DNA from 2 places in the Amycolatopsis sp. NPDC004169 genome. Region 2 is predicted to be linked to the other one. Evidence: riboswitches for the same ligand, from Rfam matches in the RefSeq annotation. Region 2 holds a riboswitch; the other holds the start of a gene.
The links. A riboswitch is a leader RNA that binds a small molecule or an ion and turns the genes downstream of it on or off. The one in region 2 is predicted to bind thiamine pyrophosphate.

Region 1 (3,396 bases), on a different contig from region 2:
CGCCGGCGACTTCCCCGGCGCCGCCGAACTGCGAGCCCAGGCGCCGACGGCCCGGGTGAGCGGACGCTGCGACTGCGGGTGTCCGAGCATCAACCTGGAAGTCGACCGGACCCTGCCGATCGCGGTGGTCGCCGACCCTCCGGTCGCAATCGAAGCCGACGCACCTGGCGGCGGGCTCATCGTGTTCGCCGAAGACGGCCGCCTGTCCTGCCTGGAGTACTGGACCACGACCGATGACGTGCCGGCCGGGTTTCCGCCGCCGGAGCACATCGCCTTGTAGCCCGCCCGAATCGGCCGGTATTGGGCGAGCCGGGTGGTGACCGCTCGGTAACGGCCCCCGCCGGGCCGCCCGGCCATTAGGATCGGCCGCCGCATCGTCCGGTGGCTGGAAGGTTCTCACGATGGGGCAGAAAACGGCAGCGAATCCGGTGCCGCCGTGGACGCAGCGCGATGAAGTGCTGTGGTACACCTGTTACCTCGCCGCCCTGCTGGCCGGCGGGCAGAGCACGCAGGACGTCTATGAGGTGCTCGCTCCGTTTCCGCCGACGATCGGCGGCGACGAAAAGTTCTGGGCCTGCGGGTCGTTCGTGCTCTCCGACTTCCGGGCGCTCGGCGACGGCAGCTGGCAGGTCAGCACGCCCGTGGTCTTCGGCACCGGCGCGGTCGGGCTGGGGCTCGTCGCCGGGACGCTCGTGGGCGGGTCGATCGCCAAGTCGCGGGCGCGCCGGGCCGCGCAGGCCGCGGCGGTGCCGCGCTGGGTCCCCATCGAGCAGGGGAACGTCTACCTGAGCCAGTACGGCTTCTACATGCACACCCCGAGCGTCCTGCGCTGGCCCTGGACCGACATCTCCGGTCTGTCGGTCGTTGCGCCCGCGACCGTGCACTTCAGCGGGAACAGCGAGCACGGCCCCATTTCCTGGATGCTCCAGTCGGATTGGGCGGAACTGCTGTTCGTCTCCTGGGCCCTTGCCGTGCACCCCCGCCACCCGCAGCTGTTGACCGGCGGGTGGCTCCCGCCAGGGTGGGTCGAACACGCCCGCTTTCACCAGCGCGCACCGCGGGCGGCGCCGGGGGCGGGCATTCCGGGCATCGCCGCCCCGGAGCCGCCCGAGACACCGGGCCAAGCCGGGTAGCCCGCCGGACCTGCTGGTCCGACCGGCCAGTGCGGCCTAGCCGAGCAGGCCCAGCAGGGCGATCGCGATCAACACCACCGCGGGGGCGAGTGCGTTGATCCAGGCGCGCTGGGCGGCGGTCAGGGCGGTGCTGTTCATGGCGTTCCCGGGGGTGTGAAACCGATGCTTCCGCTCCGAACAGCGCGCCGATCATGGCCCGCGTTAACAGCTGTGATCGAACTCTCAGCTGTCCAGGTGACGGCGGTTGCGGGCGGTGAACCAGAGCACTCCGCCCGCCGCCGCCACCATCGTCGCGAACGCTGCCGTGCCGACCACGATTGCCTGAGTCATCTCGTCTCCCTCCCGAAGGTTCCGGTAACCGAGAGACGTCGAACCCCGGGAAAAGTGCACCCAGAGTAACCAGGATCACAGGGCGGCGAGCACCGCGTCGATCTCGGCGGCCAGTGAGAAGTCCTTCGCCGTCAAGCCGCCCGCCGAATGCGTCGAGAGCCGGAACGTCAGCGTGCGCCAGCGGATGTCGATGTCCGGGTGGTGGTCGGCGGCCTCGGCCAGCTCCGCCACCCGGTTCACCACCTCGATCGCCTGGGGGAAGCTCGCCAGCTCCACCTCGCGCGAGATCACCGCACCCGTCCTGGTCCAGCCCGCGCCCAGCCGTCCGTCGGCCTCGGAGTCGCTCAAGATTTCCGTCATGTCTCCATCGTCCTGCGTCCTCGACTACGCTGCACGGTTGCCACGGGAGTCCGGCGGGTGCCGGGCTGAGAGGCGGGTATCCGCGACCGTTCGCACCTGACCGGATCATGCCGGCGACGGGAGGGCTTCCCCTCCGCGTCCGGCGAAGTGCAGGAGGGTAGATGAAACGCAGGGCTGCGACGGCCATCGCCGTCGTCGGCGTGGTCGCCGCCGGGTGCTCGCTGTCGGACGGGGACGGCGGCACGCAGCAGACGCCCACCGTCACCCTCGTGACGCACGATTCCTTCCTCGCGCCGCAGGAGGTGCTCGACGCCTTCCAGAAGCAGTCGGGCATCAAGGTCTCCGTGCTCAAGCAGGGCGACGCCGGATCGCTGACCAACAAGCTGGTGCTCACCAAGGCGAACCCGATCGGCGACGTCGCGTACGGCGTCGACTCCACCTTCGCCTCGCGCGCGCTCAGCGAGGGCGTCTTCGAGCCCTACACCAGCCCGGAGGCCGACCGCGGGCCGCAGCGCTACGCCGTCGACCCCGAGCACCGGCTCTCCGCGGTCGACGTCGGCGACGTCTGCGTCAACGTCGACACGAACTACTTCACCGGCAAGGGCCTCCCCGCGCCGGAGACCTACGACGACCTGGCCGACCCGAAGTACAAGGACCTGCTGGTCGTCGAGGACCCGGCGACCGCGTCCCCCGGGCTGGCGTTCCTCCTCGGCACCATCGCCAAGTACGGCGACGCCGGCTGGAAGGACTACTGGACGAAGCTGAAGGCCAACGGCGTCCAGGTCGTCAGCGGTTGGGAAGAGGCCTACACCAAGCAGTTCTCCGGCTCGTCCGGCAAGGGGCCGCGGCCGATCGTCGTCTCGTACGCGTCCTCGCCGGCCGCCGAGGTCGGCGACGACGGGAAGCCGCGCACCAAGGCGCTGCTCGACACCTGCTACCGGCAGGTCGAGTACGCCGGCGTGCTGGCCGGCGGCAAGCAGGTCGAGAACGCCCGCAAGGTGGTGGACTTCCTGCTGTCCCAGCAGTTCCAGGCGACGGTCGCGGCCAACATGTACGTCTACCCGGCGCGCCAGGGTGTCGACCTGCCGCAGGGCTGGGCGCAGGTCGCGCCGCTGCCGCAGAAGCCGCAGACGCTGCCCGCGGACCAGGTGCAGGCCGGACGCGAGAAGTGGATCGGCGAATGGCGCACGCTCGTGCAGCAGTAGCCCCACCCCGCACCGCCCGCGGGTTGGGCCTGGCGCTGCTCGGCCTGGCTCCGATCGGTTTCCTGGTGGTGTTCTTCGCCTGGCCGGTCGTCGCGATCATCGGCCGCGGGTTCGCCGCAGGTGGCCTCGACGTCGTCCTCGGCGATCCGCGGACCTGGCAGCTGGCCGGGTTCACCGTCGGGAGCGCGGCCGCGTCGACGGTGGTCGCGGTGCTGGCCGGGCTGCCGGTGGCGTTCCTGCTGGCCCGGGTGCGGCTGCCCGGCGTCGGCCTGGCGCGGACGCTGGTGCTCGTGCCGTTCGTGCTGCCGACCGTGGTCGTCGGGCTGGCGTTCCGCGCGCTCTGGCCGGACGGCGGCGTGCTGCCGATC
Region 2 (3,396 bases):
CGGCGACGACACCGGCGCGCATCGCCGCGGCCATCCGCTCCGGATCGGCCGCCCGGGTGACCGCCGTGGACAGCAGGACGGCGTCGCAGCCGAGCTCCATCGCCAGTGTCGCGTCCGAGGCCGTGCCGATTCCGGCGTCCAGGATCACCGGGACGCCCGCCCGCGACACGATCAGCTCGATGTTGTGCGGATTCCGGATCCCGAGGCCGGTGCCGATCGGCGCGCCCAGCGGCATCACCGCGGCGCAACCCGCCTCCTCCAGCCGCAGCGCGAGCACCGGGTCGTCGTTCGTGTAGACGAACACGGTGAACCCGTCGGCGACCAGGCGTTCGGCGGCGTCGAGGGTCTCGATCGGGTCCGGCAGCAGCGTCCGGTCGTCGGCGTGCACCTCGAGCTTGACCAGGTCGGTTTCCAGCGCCTCGCGCGCGAGCTGGGCGGTGAGCACGGCCTCGGCGGCCGTGCGGCAGCCCGCGGTGTTCGGCAGCAGCTCGATGCCGAGCCGCTTGAGGAGCTCGAGGACGCCCGAGCCGCCTTCGGCGTCGGCGCGGCGCATGGCGACCGTGGTCAGCTCGGTGCCGGACGCCACCAGCGCACGTTCCAGCACGGCGAGGTTGGCCGCGCCGCCGGTGCCGATGATCAGCCGGGACGTCAGCTTGGTCGTGCCGATGACCAGCGGTTCCACGTCCATTTCAGCCTCCCTGGACCGCGGTGAGCACGTCGAGGACCGCCCCCTTGGGCACGGCCGTGGCCGCCCAGTCGGCGCGGCGGACGACCACGCCGTCGACCGCGACGGCGATGCCCGGCCGTGCGCCGCCGGTGCGGTCGAGGACGTCGGCGACGGTGGCGCCGTCCGGGAACTCCGTCCACTCGCCGTTGAGCTTGATCTCCATCACACGTGCTCCTTCTGGTGCAGGCGGGCGGGGGACGCGGCCGCCGTGCCCTCCGGCGGCTCGTCCCCGTCGAGCCAGGCGACCACGGCGTCCGCGGTCACCGGGGCCATCAGCAGGCCGTTGCGGTGGTGCCCGGTCGCGGCGAACACCCGGCCGTCCAAGGCACCGAGGTACGGCAGCGCGTCCCGGCTGCCTGCCCGCAGGCCGGCGGCGGTCTCGGTCAGCTCGTACTCGGTGATCGCGGGGAAGACGCGCTCGGCGCCTTCGAGCAGCTCGCGCACGCCGCGGGCGGTGACGGCCCGGTCGAACCCGGCCTCGTACTGGGTGGCGCCGAGGACGAGCTCGGCGTCACCGCGCGGGACGAGGTAGATCGGGCGGCCTTCGACGACGGCCCGGACGGTGTGCGTTGGCGGCGGCAGGCAGCCGCGACGGGGCTTGAGCCGCAGGATTTCGCCCTTGAGCGGGCGGACGGCGTCGGCGAGCAGCGGGTGCAGCCGCCCGGTCCAGGCGCCCGCGGCGAGCACGACGGCTTCGGCGTCCGGGAGCTCTTCGACGCGCTCCCGGACGAACCGGACTCGGTGTTCGACGCAGGCGGCGTAGAGGGCGTCGAGGAGTTTCCGGTTGTCCACGGCCAGGTCACCGGGCACGTGGAGTCCACTTCGGACGGATCCGAGACCGGGCTCGAGCCGCTTGGCCTCCCGGCCGGTGAGCCGCTCCGCCGCGCGGCCGAGCCCGTGCAGGTGACCGGCCAGGATGTCCAGGTGACCGGCGTCGGCGCTGTCGAAGGCGACGACGAGCGTGCCGTGCGCGGCCAAGCCGGGGTCGAAGCCCTCTCCGGCGAGGTCACGGGCGAAGCCGGGCCAGCGTTCGAGCGACTCTTCGCCGAGGCGGAGGACGTCCTCCTCGCCCGGCCAGGCCTCGGTGACCGGGGCGAGCATGCCCCCGGCCAGCCAGGACGCGCCGCCGTGGGCGGGTTCGGGGTCGTGGAGGGTGACGCTGCGGCCGGTGCGCGCGGCGCGCCACGCGGCGGCGAGGCCGATCACGCCGCCGCCCACCACTGCCAGGTTCGTCATGGAATCACGCTCCCTGCGCCGGCATGACCCGGATCAGGTTCCACGGTCGGAGCGGCAGCTCCCTCTCAGCCCGTGCCTCGGGCTCCCGTGCGGACACCTTCACCCTACTGCGCCGTTCGTCGATAATCCAACCGCGGGCGCGGCCGGATGGCTTTCGTGGCAACGGGCGCGCGACGCCTGCTTCGGTCGGCGCGGGGTACGGTCGCCGCTATGCCCGCCCTCTCCGGTGACAAGATCCGCGCCCGCCTCGACTCGGCGCGCCTGTACCTCTGCACGGACGCCCGCACGACCCGCGGCGACCTGGCCGCCTTCGCCGATGCGGCCCTGGCCGGCGGGGTCGACATCATCCAGCTGCGCGACAAGACCGGTGCGCTGGAGGCGGCCGGCGAGATCGCGGCGCTGGAGGTGCTGGCGGAGGCGTGCGCCCGGCACGGCGCGCTGCTGTCGGTGAACGACCGCGCCGACGTGGCCTTGGCCGTCGGCGCCGACGTGCTCCACCTGGGCCAGGACGACATCCCGGTGCCGCTGGCCCGCCGGATCCTCGGCGACGACGTGGTGATCGGCCGCTCGACGCACTCGCTGGACCAGGCCCTCTCCGCGGCCGCGGAGCCGGGCGTCGACTACTTCTGCACGGGCCCGTGCTGGCCGACGCCGACGAAGCCGGGCCGCCCCGCGCCCGGCCTCGACCTGGTCCGCGACACGGCGGCGTGGGCCCCGGACCGGCCGTGGTTCGCCATCGGCGGCATCGACGGCGACCGGCTGCCGTCGGTGCTGGAGGCCGGGGCGTCGCGGATCGTGGTGGTCCGGGCGATCACCGAAGCCGAGGACCCGGAGGCGGCCGCCCGCGAGCTGCGGGCGCGCCTGGCCTGAGTCACGGCGTCGGTGTCGTCGCGGCGGCGCCCTTGCTGGTCGGCGGGGTCGCAGTGGTCGACGGGACCTCGGTCGACGGCTGTTCCGTCGTCGTGCTCGGGGTGGTCGTCGGGGTCTCGGACGACGTCGCCGGCGCGGTCGAGGTCGGCGTCGTGGTCGTCTCCGTCGGGGACACCTGCGTGTCGTCCGTGCTGGTCGGCGGGGTGGTCGACGGCGTCTTGCCCTGGTGGCCGCCGGTGCCGCCGAGGATCCTGCCGATGCTCGAACCCGTTCCGCCGCCGATCTGGGTGCCGGTGGCCGACTCGAAGCCGACGATCGACAGGATCGCCACCGCGAACGCCGCCAGGCTGGTGCCGATGATCAACGGCCAGCGCAGCTTGCGCAGCCGCGACGGCTCGGGCTTCGCCAGCCGGACGGTCGGCTGGTCGGTGATCGGCACCTCCGCAGGTGCCTCCGCCGGCGCCTCCGCCTGCCCGCGCCGCCGGATCCCCGACGTCGCCAGCTGGCGCGCCCGCAGCGCCGCCTCGCGGGTGCGCTCCAGCGAGCGCAGGTACAGCTCGCTG

Region 1: linked by a shared signal. The riboswitch ahead of ABZX11_RS39680 (thiamine ABC transporter substrate-binding protein) and the one ahead of thiO (glycine oxidase ThiO) in region 2 are both predicted to bind thiamine pyrophosphate.

The regions. Positions count from the first base shown of each region.
Region 1 covers NZ_JBEXMD010000045.1:31,018-34,413, reverse strand. Annotated here, with positions in the region: gene ABZX11_RS39695 (hypothetical protein) at 1-280, shown strand, start outside; gene ABZX11_RS39690 (hypothetical protein) at 402-1,133, shown strand; gene ABZX11_RS39685 (4a-hydroxytetrahydrobiopterin dehydratase) at 1,539-1,823, opposite strand; TPP riboswitch at 1,856-1,962, shown strand; gene ABZX11_RS39680 (thiamine ABC transporter substrate-binding protein) at 1,985-3,028, shown strand; gene ABZX11_RS39675 (iron ABC transporter permease) at 3,073-3,396, shown strand, end outside.
Region 2 covers NZ_JBEXMD010000005.1:204,417-207,812, forward strand. Annotated here, with positions in the region: gene ABZX11_RS09100 (thiazole synthase) at 1-688, opposite strand, end outside; gene thiS (sulfur carrier protein ThiS) at 690-890, opposite strand; gene thiO (glycine oxidase ThiO) at 890-1,963, opposite strand; TPP riboswitch at 1,957-2,062, opposite strand; gene thiE (thiamine phosphate synthase) at 2,174-2,833, shown strand; gene ABZX11_RS09120 (hypothetical protein) at 2,835-3,396, opposite strand, start outside.